Regions from separate parts of the Halalkalibacter sp. AB-rgal2 genome, predicted to be linked through region 1. Evidence: riboswitches for the same ligand, from Rfam matches in the RefSeq annotation. Region 1 holds a riboswitch; the other holds the start of a gene.
What was found. A riboswitch is a leader RNA that binds a small molecule or an ion and turns the genes downstream of it on or off. The one in region 1 is predicted to bind thiamine pyrophosphate.
Positions count from the first base shown of each region.

Region 2: linked by a shared signal. The riboswitch ahead of thiC (phosphomethylpyrimidine synthase ThiC) and the one ahead of thiE (thiamine phosphate synthase) in region 1 are both predicted to bind thiamine pyrophosphate.

Region 1 covers NZ_JBGUAV010000003.1:53,111-59,195, forward strand. Annotated here, with positions in the region: gene thiD (bifunctional hydroxymethylpyrimidine kinase/phosphomethylpyrimidine kinase) at 1-538, opposite strand, end outside; gene thiO (glycine oxidase ThiO) at 551-1,663, opposite strand; gene ACERJO_RS03315 (thiazole synthase) at 1,681-2,460, opposite strand; gene thiS (sulfur carrier protein ThiS) at 2,466-2,663, opposite strand; gene thiE (thiamine phosphate synthase) at 2,679-3,296, opposite strand; TPP riboswitch at 3,407-3,513, opposite strand; gene ACERJO_RS03330 (membrane lipoprotein lipid attachment site-containing protein) at 3,730-4,854, opposite strand; gene ACERJO_RS03335 (aspartate ammonia-lyase) at 5,094-6,085, opposite strand, start outside.
Region 2 covers NZ_JBGUAV010000009.1:96,856-102,940, forward strand. Annotated here, with positions in the region: gene ACERJO_RS09635 (MOSC domain-containing protein) at 1-311, shown strand, start outside; gene sda (sporulation histidine kinase inhibitor Sda) at 485-637, shown strand; gene thiC (phosphomethylpyrimidine synthase ThiC) at 697-2,469, opposite strand; TPP riboswitch at 2,593-2,707, opposite strand; gene ACERJO_RS09650 (BMP family ABC transporter substrate-binding protein) at 2,881-3,882, shown strand; gene ACERJO_RS09655 (sensor histidine kinase) at 3,900-5,705, shown strand.

The sequences.
Region 1 (6,085 bases):
GATGACCACCCTTCAATACAACATACTTCGGACCAAATTGGTGTAGAGCCTCAGCTGCTTCTTTCATCTCTTTTACTGTCTTAATACCATCTAACCGTAACAATTTTGCCGCTTCTGGGAGGTTAGGCGTAATCACGGTTGAAATGGGTAACAAATCATCTACTACTGCTTGTACTGCTTCATTTTGCAGAAGAGTTGCACCACCTTTAGCAACCATAACAGGGTCAACAACGATGTTCTCCACTTGATACTCTTTCAGCTTACGAGCGACAAGCTTAATAATGTCAGCAGAAAATAGCATCCCTGTTTTGACAGCATCGGCTCCAATATCAGACAATACAGCATCCATTTGTGTTTCAATCGCTTCAAGTGTTTGCGGGTATACTCCATGAACACCTAATGTATTCTGAGCTGTTAAAGCCGTAATCACACTCATGCCATACGTCTCTCTCTCTTGAAACGTTTTTAAATCGGCCTGAATTCCTGCGCCACCACCACTATCTGACCCAGCAATTGTTAAAGCTTTTGCAATTGACATATTCCTCTCCTCCTATGAAAATCGTTCAGGTATACACGATTGTAACGGTGAATAAATTGACTTACGACCATCTAACAAATCAGCGACTGCAACGGCAGTAATTGGGCTTAACAATATTCCGTTGCGATAATGTCCTGTTGCAAAGGTAATATGTTCGGCTTCTTGGAGCTTCCCAATCAAAGGGAAGCCATCCTGCGTTGCCGGCCTTAAACCTGCCCACGTATGAAAGGGGTTCTTTTGGGTTAAATGCGGAAATACTCGCTTATTCCAATTCGTTAGTCGTTCAATTCCTTTTTCGGTAACAGATGTTTGAAATCCAGCTATATCTTCTGATGCCCCATTCACTAATGTTCCATTTGCCTTTGGAACAAAGTATCCTTGACTTGTATAAATAATATGATTCACATCATTCTCTTGCATGTCATACGCACAAATTTGCCCTCTAATTGGATACACAGGTATGCGAATATGAAAAACATGCTCAAGCTCACTAGCCCACGCCCCAGAACAAATAATAAGTTGTTCTGCCCGGAAATCCTTGCCTGACTTAGAACGTAGATGAACCGCTTCCTTCCATTCTAAAATCTCAACAGACTCTAATCGGTCACTAATGGTTACACCATTTTCACGACAGGCTTGTTCTAATGCGAGAACATAATCAGGAGCAAAGACATGACTTTCTTCTGGATAATACATTGCAGCTTTTAAATCCTTTGACAACAACGGTTCCATCTTTCTTAGCTGCTCACCAGTAAGAAGCTCAGCTTCTGTCCCCCATTGTTCTTGCCATGACTTACGTGTTTCAAGCGCTAGCACATCTGCCTCATGATACACAGCATGTAAACTACCACTTTCGCTATATTCAAAATCTAGCTTTGATACTCGCTTCACTTCTTGCTGCCATTTCTTATACATTCGTAAACTATCTAGACATAATTGAAAAAAATCATCCGGATCCTCTCCAATTTCTGAAAAGGGAGCAAGCATTCCTGCTGCTGCACCCGAAGCTTGTCCTCCACATACTGTCTTCTCAAGAATCGTTACGGCATAGCCTCTTTGACTTAACTCAAAGGCAGTAGCTAAACCAATAACGCCTCCTCCTAAGACTAGAACACGTTCCCCCAAAGTTGCTCCTCCTTAAATCAATTCGAAATAAAAGATGGTAGTCCACTGCTAGCAGTAGCAAACTTTTTCTTTTGAATTCGACCTGCTTCATATGAAAGTCTACCTGCATCTATTGCATACTTCATCGCCTGTGCCATTTTGACTGGATCCTTCGCCTTAGCCACTGGTGTATTCATTAGAACTCCATCCGCACCTAATTCCATTGCTTGTGCTACGTCCATCGCTGAGCCTAAACCTGCATCGACAATGATCGGTACTTCCGCTTGCTCAACGATAAGCTGAAGGTTATAAGCATTCAAAATTCCAAGGCCAGTTCCTATCGGAGCACCACCAGGCATGACTGCTGCAGCCCCTGCTTGCTCTAACTTCTTACACAAAACGGGATCATCTGACGTATATGGTAATACGACAAACCCTTCGTCAACAAGGACTTCTGTAGCCTTTAACGTTTCGATCGGATCAGGTAATAAAGTCTTCTCATCTACACTAATTTCAACTTTAATCCAATCACTTAAACCAGATGCTTTAGCAAGACGAGCAATTCGTACAGCCTCCTCTGCTGTTTTCGCACCAGATGTATTAGGCAAATACGTAAAAGACATTCCTTCTAAATGCTGTAAAATTGCATCCTCAGTAGGTGCTTCTAAATTGACACGGCGTATCGCAAACGTTAAGACTTCAGCCTCCGATGCTTTTATCGCTTCATTTTGGACAAAGGGGTTTGGATACCTACCTGTCCCTAAGAAAAACCGTGATGATAATTCCTTCCCTGCAATCGTTAGACGTTTATTATTCATCGAGATCATCCTCCTCCAACAAATTGAACGAGTTCAATTTTCATTCCTTCTTTTATCGCTGTCGTTGTCCAATTTGAACGGTCTATAATCTCACCATCAACTTCTGTTACAACTAATTGTGATTCCAATTCAAAATGTGCGACAACTTCATCAAGTGTACCAACGTTTAACTGATGTTCCTCACCATTAATTAGCAGTTGCATCACACACACTCCCCTTTACTTCGATAGTTTCCTTACAAATTGTTGACAAACTGACTGAATATCCTCAGCACCAACAATTTCACTAATCATACAAATTCTAGAAGCTCCGGCCTCTAACACTTGATCAACATTATGCAATTTAATCCCGCCGATTGCGACAAAAGGAATCGTAATTTCGGCTACAACCTGTTTAATGTATTCAGTTGTTACAGGATCAACGACATCAACCTTGCTTTTAGTTGAAAATATCGGACCGACACCAATATAATCAGCGCCAGCCTTAACAGCTGCACGAGCCTCTTCGATATGGTGGGTCGATAATCCAATAAGTTTGTTCCCGACGATTTTCCTTGCTTCTTCAATTGGTAGATCATCTTGACCAATGTGAATACCATCAGCATCAACAGCTAATGCAACATCGATATGATCATTCACAATAAAAGGGACATCATACTGCAATGTTAACTGACGTAATTTTTTTGCTTTTTCAAAAACCTCTTTTTTACTGCTTCTTTTATCACGAAGTTGAATCATATCGACTCCGCCTTTGATAGCTTCTTCCATAACGTCAATTAAATCCCGACCTTGATGGAACTCCTCACCCGTAATAGCATATAATTGAAACTCTTTCATTTCTTCTCCCACCCTTTAATAGAAAACAATTTGATAAGAAAACGCGATAGCGACTTTTCTTAAACGCTAATAACCGTACCCGATCAACGGAATACGGCTACATATGAAAAAATCATGTGTATCGACTTTCCTACGCTGGTATCAGCCAGATCAGGTACAAGGGTATAAGATAAACACCTTATTCTCAGTCTCTTATGAGACACCCCTAGTCTTTTTATTAGAGGTTGTTCCAATAGGGCAAGTATTTCCCTATTGAATGACCTCAAAGCAATGAGCGCAGTCGCTCCATCTTTTAAAAGTCTTGTCGTGAATGTTTTTCTGACCACATAACACGTAGCGAACGGAGCCATTGCCGTTTTTTGGTACTTTTTGAATATGCTCAATTACTATTCCATTGACTCCATTATGACAGAGTTTCATTCAAAAATGCAAGCTACTCATCCTCTAATAAATAAATCATGTTTCCTCGATCAACATCATATATTCGCTCATAGCGATCACCAATTAACACTGCATCTCCTGATGGTGACACACTTAATGGCTCATGTCGATCAAATGTTGTAATCTTTCTCTCTGAATCTTCTTTCACACTATAAGCGACTAATTCATAGCCATCTTCATAGCTAAAATAATCACTGCTATATTTAGGACGCAAATAATAGAAAACATCATTTACTGAGTCATACGTGTAAAAGGGAATCCACCATTGCTCTGAATACGTATTTAATATCGGCATTTCTATTTTTCGATACGGCTCTTGATTTTGATAGAACGTATACGTTGAATAGAGTGAATCTGGAGATTGAACCGTAACAGCTAGCGACAGTTCATTTGTAAAACTCGCAAAAGCAATAATATCCTCTTGCCATGACGTCGTTTCCTTTGTGTCAGTATGATAAATGACTAAAGGAGCATGGTAACTTGGCTCAAACTCATCCCAATTCAAATAAGCAAACGTTGATTCGGATAACCATTGAACATAAGGGTGCGTTAAATCAACTTCAGTTAACTGATCTACTGTTATATCTAAATGATAAGCTACAAACTTCCAATCAGGTAGAAAAGAGATAAGAACCATCGACGTCGGATCATAAGAATTCCAAAAAACAGAATATTCCTCACCAAGATCTTCAATGATTCTTTTTATTTGCCCTTCTTCATTAATCACCACTAATGTCGATTTGTTATCAGTACTATATGTTTGTATAGCAAACAATGATTGATCAGCATTACCTTTCAAATCGACAACCCATCCATCGGTCTCAAACAATAACTCAGATGTTCCCGTAAAAAGATGGTACGTATAGACGTAGGACCGTTCATCAGACTCCTCTAAATAAAGAATATGGTCTTCATTATACCAATCAACGATTTCAATAAAAGAGGACGATACATTCTGAAACGGTAGGATGTTTGTTCGCTCTAAAAATGATGATGGCAATTCTTTCGGTACACTTGAATTCATTGTTCGAGTGGGGTTAGGACTAGCCTCAAGCTCAGCCATTGAACAACCATTTAATACAAAAACAATAACGAAAAAAAAGATATATTTCTTCAAAATTCTCCCCCCACTCCATAAGATGTCTATCACTATCATATCCGACTTTTATCCTCTTTACTATATAGACGTTTCAAATTCAAAAATGTTTCATTATTTTGAAAACAAATTAAGTAAAAAAAATCAGCTTCTTTTTTAAAGAACGACGTGCTCTTTCATAATAAAGCAGCTAATCATGTTATCCATATGAAAAAAGGCACTTCACCTCAGAAGACGAAATGCCTTTAAATGCACCATAATTATTGCCCTTCGAAAAACCTCGCTCCAGAAATCCCAGGCTTTGTCATCTCATCTGGATCTAATATCTCTTTTAATTCCTCTTCAGACAAAATGCCACGCTCAAGACAAATATCTCTCACTGATGCCCCGGTCTTAATTGCCTCCTGTGCTATACGTGATGCCATTTCATAGCCAACGTGTGGGTTAATAGCTGTTATCACACCAACGCTCTTTTCGACTAACTCACGACAACGTTCAATATTTGCTGTCATATCTTGAATAGCATACTCCCTAAATACTCGTATTCCATTTTCTAAGATAGAAAAAGATTGTAACAAGTTAAACACAAGAACAGGTCCCATCACATTTAATTCTAATTGCCCAGCTTCTGAGGCTAATGATATCGTATGATCATTACCCATTACTTGAAATGACACTTGATTAACAACCTCACACATGACTGGATTCACTTTACCTGGCATAATGGATGACCCCGGTTGCCTAGGTGGCAAATTAATCTCATGAAATCCTGTACGCGGGCCCGAGCTCATTAAACGTAAATCACTGGACATTTTCGACAAGTTCATAGCCAAGATTTTTAATGCACTCGAAATTTCCGTGTACGCATCTGTATTCTGTGTGGCATCAATTAAATCTTCTGCTGTTTTGAATGGATAGCCAGTGCATTTGGCTAAATGGTACGAAACCTTTTTAATGTACTCCATTCTTGCATTTAAGCCCGTACCAATTGCCGTTGCCCCCATATTGATTGCATATAAATGTTGCAAGGATCGTTTGATTCTAGTTAAATCTCGTGTTAGAACTCGTTGATAAGCACCAAATTCCTGCCCTAACTTAATAGGAACTGCATCCTGCAGGTGAGTACGTCCCATTTTTAAAACAGAGTCAAATTCATGTTCCTTATCTTTCAACGCTTCAATAAGCATATTTAATTCCTCTAAAAGCGAGTCTGCTAAACGCAAGCAAGCAATTCGAATTGCTGTAGGAAACG
Region 2 (6,085 bases), on a different contig from region 1:
TTGAGGTAAGTCAACCGAGGAGTCCATGTTTTAAAGTAGCTTTAAAGCATGGCATAAAACAATTACCATTGCATATTCAAGAAACAGGGTATTCTGGCTATTATGTCCGTGTCATCAAGGAAGGGATCGTCTCAAAAAAATCCCCATTTCAATTACAAAAAAAGGGCTCAAATTTTACGGTCTCAGAAGTTAATACAATCACTTACCGTAAGGAAATTGATGAAAATAAAGTGAATGAACTACTGAAGTGTCCGATGCTATCAATGGCTTGGAAGAAAACGTTAGTGAATAAATTAAATCGAAAGAAATAATCAGACAAAAGTCTCTACTATATCTTTGTCTAAGGTGGTAATATATACATAATTAATCAAAAATCGATAGTTTTTTATACCCATCGACAAAAGAGGGAATTAGAACTTTAGTTTATAGCTTACTATAATAGTATTATGTAAACTAAATGTTTAATTCAAGTAGGAGGAGGCAAATGACTAAAAAAATGACGCATACGTTTTGGAAAATTGATAATGAAGACCTACTTGATTTGTACGAAAAAGCTAGAAGAGTACAAGAAATTAGTCCACAATTTATTCTACTTATACAGAATGAACTTCAAAGACGTAAATTAGATCAAAAATAAGCTCATTTTATATTGGAAGTCTACAAAGCTAAAGTGTCTTTGTAGACTTCCATTAATGATTATTGGTAAATTTGGTTACCTTTTTCTTTAAACTCTTTTGCTTTTTCCTTCATACCTTTTTCAATAGCTTCTGTTGTCGTTAAATTGTTGTCATCAGCAAATTTTCGAATGTCATGTGAAATTCTCATACTACAGAACTTAGGTCCGCACATGGAACAAAAATGAGCCGTTTTAGCGCCTTCTGCTGGTAGCGTTTCATCATGAAATTCAATTGCTCTTTCTGGATCAAGAGAGAGGTGAAATTGATCATGCCACCTAAACTCAAAGCGTGCTTTTGAAAGCGCATCGTCTCTTTTTTGTGCATTTGGATGCCCTTTAGCAAGGTCTGCTGCATGTGCGGCAATTTTGTATGTGATAACACCTTCCCTTACATCATTTTTATTAGGTAATCCAAGGTGTTCCTTTGGTGTGACATAACAGAGCATAGCAGTTCCAAACCAACCAATCATAGCGGCTCCAATTGCCGAAGTGATATGATCATAACCTGGTGCTATATCTGTTGTTAATGGGCCTAATGTATAGAATGGAGCTTCCTGACACGTTTCTAATTGTTTATCCATGTTCTCTTTAATAAGATGCATTGGCACATGCCCTGGCCCTTCAACCATGACTTGTACGTCGTGTTCCCAGGCGATTTTTGTTAATTCTCCTAATGTTTCAAGCTCGGCAAATTGAGCTTCATCATTTGCATCCGCAATCGAACCTGGGCGCAAGCCATCACCTAGTGAAAAAGCAATATCATATGCTTTCATAATTTCACAAATTTCTTCAAAATGTGTATAAAGAAAGTTTTCTTCGTGATGATAGAGGCACCATTGGGCCATAATAGAACCACCTCGTGAAACAATTCCAGTTACTCGATTTACGGTTAGAGGTACATAACGTAAGAGAACCCCCGCATGAATGGTGAAATAGGACACTCCCTGTTCAGCTTGTTCAATAAGTGTGTCACGATACACTTCCCACGTTAGATTTTCTGCAATCCCTTTTACTTTTTCTAACGCTTGGTATAAAGGGACTGTTCCAACAGGGACAGGAGAATTTCTTATTATCCATTCACGAGTAGTATGAATATTTTTCCCGGTTGATAGATCCATAATCGTATCTGCTCCCCAACGAGTAGCCCATGTCATTTTTTCTACTTCTTCTTCTATAGAAGAGGATACAGCGGAATTCCCGATGTTAGCATTAATTTTCACATGGAAATTCCGACCGATTATCATCGGCTCACTTTCAGGGTGATTAATATTTGCTGGGATAATGGCACGTCCTTTTGCTACTTCTTCACGAACATATTCTGGAGATAAGCCTTCCCTTATGGCGATGAATTCCATTTCGGGTGTGGTGATTCCTTTTTTTGCGTAATGAAGTTGTGTAACATTTTCTCCTTTTTTTGCTCTTAATACGCTAGTAGTCTTCTTAGGGAAAGCATTAATAATTTGATCCGTTTCTTTTAATCCGTTATCCTCAGGCTTTATCTTTCTTCCTTCGATATATTCCACATTGTTTCTTTCCAGTATCCATTGTTCTCGTATAGGTGGTAATCCCTTTTCGATATCAATCGTAACATGGTCATCTGTATAAGGTCCACTTGAATCATATACACGAAGGGGTTCATTATGCTCTTCACGATCTTCCTTAACCGTAGGAGTTAAGGAAATCTCACGCATTGGCACTTGGATGTTCTCTCTACTTCCTTGAACGTACACTTTCTTACTTCCTGGTAAATTGGATTTGATAGACATTACTTGCTCGTTTAATCGGGTACTCATCGAATCTCTCCTTTTTAAAAATAGTGTATTAGTAGAGACTGATTGCAACATACAACGAAAGAAAGCAAAAAAGCTGAGCTCATTAATAGTAATGGACCCAGCTAAATACACAAATACAATATATGTACGCATAACTAACTTCCCTACGCTGGCATGATCCAGATCAGGTCCCAAGGGTCAAGGAACTTCAGAGCGTTCCCCTCTCAGCCCAACTCATTGGACTCCCCTAGTTAAATATAAATATTTAATTACTCACATTATAACACACGAGGGTTTTATTGGAAAGTGTTTTAAATCATATAAGTTTACTTAGGTTAGTGTCGAAATGACCAGAAAAAAGTAATTTGATTATGGCATTCAGTCTATTTATTCGGTATGATAAGTAAGGAAGGAACGAGGGGGGCTGTTATGATGCAGACTAAACAAGTAAGATACATCATTTTTATTTCTATTGTTCTAGCTGCTATCCTACTGTTAGTCCTTTTTCTACGAGTGTATGGAGTGTTACAGGATACTCAAGCGAGTACAAATGTAGAACGCACAAAAGTAGTAATTATTACATCAGATGTGCTAGGTGATCAAAGTTGGGGCAGTTTAGCTTATAAAGGTAAGTTAAAGATTGAAGAACATTTTCCTGTTTCTGTGAATTTGTATGAGGATATAAATGTTATGAATGATAGAATAATAACTGAAACAATTGTACAAGCTGCTGATTGGGGCGCTGATCTTATTATTGGTCATGGAAGAGAATTTTCTGATCCGTTTGAAAATATGGCATTATGGTATGAGGATATTCATTTTGTTACGGTTCATGGAGAGGCTCATTTATCAAACCAAACGGCATATTCCTTTCACCAAGGCGAATTTGAATATTTTGCTGCATTGGCAGCATCTCTAAAAACGAAAACAAATAATATTGCTATAATTGATCCATTCGAAGGTGCAAAGCGTAATGTTGAATTTATAAACGCATTAGACTATTATTTACCAGAAGCAAACTTTTATTATGAAGCAGTTAATAGTCGTGACGATGGAGAAAAGGCAGTTGAAATCATGGAAGATTTATTGGAAGAAGGAGTCGACGTCGTTTACTCGAGAGGAAATGCTTATAATCCTGATATTATCCACATGGCAAAAAATTTAGGGTTTTATGTAATTGGCTATTTAGAGGATCAGAGTTATTTAGCACCTAATCATGTCCTAACAAATGTCATGAACGATATTCCACAAGTGTACGTGTCGATTATGAATGATTACTTTAGTGATGAAGGCTTACCAACTGGTAGCGTAATTTTGTCAAATGAGGATGGAGTAACAGGGTTGTCCCCTTTTGGAGCGATGTTTACTGAAGAAGAGCTTGAGTTCATCCATGAGGAAATGGAACGTTATAAAAGAGGGGAACTTTCTTTTTAAATTGAGGAGAGGTTGGAATGAATAAGTTGTTAAATAGTATGACATTTAGAACGAAGATCCTATCTGCCCTCCTCATCATTACACTCGTATTAAGTGGATTGTCGTTGCTTCTTGTTCAGTCGATTAAGGATGTCAATCAAGTAAGTATTGAATTAAGAGACCAGGGTGTTCCTGCTGTCATTTTATTAAGTCATTGGGAACGTGAATTATTTAACAAAGAGCAATTAATTTACGAGGCGTTGTCGACGGATAGCTGCTGTGACATTGTCGACCAATATAATGCGATTATGACTAGCGATCAATTAGAAATTAATATCGCTGATGTACCGGATTCCTTGCGTACGCTAGCTAGAGAAATGGACTTGCTTGATTTTCTTATACGGAATGAGCTACAAGGTTTTCTGAATTTCGGTGATATGGAGTCAGCAGAACGTTTTTTGGAAGAAACGTATTTAAAAGAATTACAATATATACAAGATGAAGTGGATCTGCATCAAGACATAAACTATCAAGACATACAGAATAAATCGATGGAATTTACTCATATTATTGAAACATCATTGGCTTTACTAACAGTTGTTACAATAATTGTCATTATCGCATCTATTTACATATCATATCGAATTAGTAATGGTCTAACATCACCGATGGAATTACTTATAAAAAAGGTTAATCGTATAGCATATGGTCAATATGGTTTGACATTTAAAAATACGAATAATCAAGTAGAATTAGATGAATTAACAAACTCAATAAATCAAATGTCTCTAAAGCTAAAAGAATCGTTTGAAACGATCATTAATGATAAACAATATCGTGAGCAAATTGTCAATTCATTGCCGATAGGAATGATGACAATTGATCATGAATCAAGCCAAATTTCTTTAAATAAAGCAGCTCATCGTTTATTGGGGGAGGAGGCAAGGTTCTTAGCAGACGTGTCGTCTATTCCAAATACATCGAGAAACAAGAAATTTTGGGATATATTAAAGTCAGAGAAGGTTTGTGAAAACAGAAAAGTATCATTTGAAAATGGGAAGGATCAACGTTTTTTTCTAGTTTCACAATCAATCCTTCATGACGTTGAAGGAATAATGATTGGGAGAATTTTTCATTTTAATGATATTACAGAGACAGAACAACTAGAGCAGAGAATCCATCAATCCGAAAAATTAGCTGTTATCGGTGAGATGGCTGCTGGAGCCGCGCATGAAATTAGAAATCCTTTGGCAGTGATCCATGGTTTTTTGCTACTCATGACTCAGTCTCTTAGTAATGAAGAGCAAATACAATATCGTATGCCATTGCTTATGAAGGAACTTGAACGCATTAATTTTATTATTGAAGAGATGCTATTATTAGCAAAGCCAAGTGCACCTCATTTTAAAACATGTTTTTTAGATGATGTCATTAATGAGATTATACCTTTAATGAAACAAAAGGTTGAATCTGAGGATGTTACTATTGACGTTGACTTACAGAGAGTGCCACTAGAATTAGATGCTAAGCAAATGAAGCAAGTATTTTATAATCTGATCCGTAACAGTAGTGAATCAATGAATAATCAAGGAACGATTCATATTTATTCTGAAATTATTGAGGATAAGTATTATATTTATATTGTTGATTATGGTTGTGGAATTCCTAAAGAAAATCAGCCTTATATTTTTGAGCCTTTTTCAACTTTTAAAGAAAATGGAACAGGATTGGGATTGACAATTGTGAAAAGGATTATTCAAAATCATCACGGTGATATTGAACTACAATCAAGTTCTGAAAAAGGTACGACTTTCCAAGTGCGGTTTCCAATAAAGGAAGGTTAAATAGACATGCTCTGTTTCTCCTTCGGGGCTGGGCCGATTTTTCAGGCGCCATATTGAGAAAATAGTTAAATGACATATCGTAGTAGATAAAAGGCCTTTGAGTCTCATTTCTCAAAGGCCTTTTTAGACTATTTCTCTTATTTTCTTTTTATCGTTGAAGAGTAGGGAATGTCTATCCTACCTCTCAACAAAGCGGACGGGATGGGAGGGCCGACTCCTGCAGGAGGGGGCAGGTTGAAATCCACCGGCGCAGCCGGTTCGTTCAACGCCCGCCTGCGGAAAGCGTGTCCCCCATCCTGGGAGCGAGTGCAAAGCTCCCTTTCAAGTCCGAAGTAAACGAGCACTTTTTCAGTGGCCTCCTCTATATCATCAAGGATTAA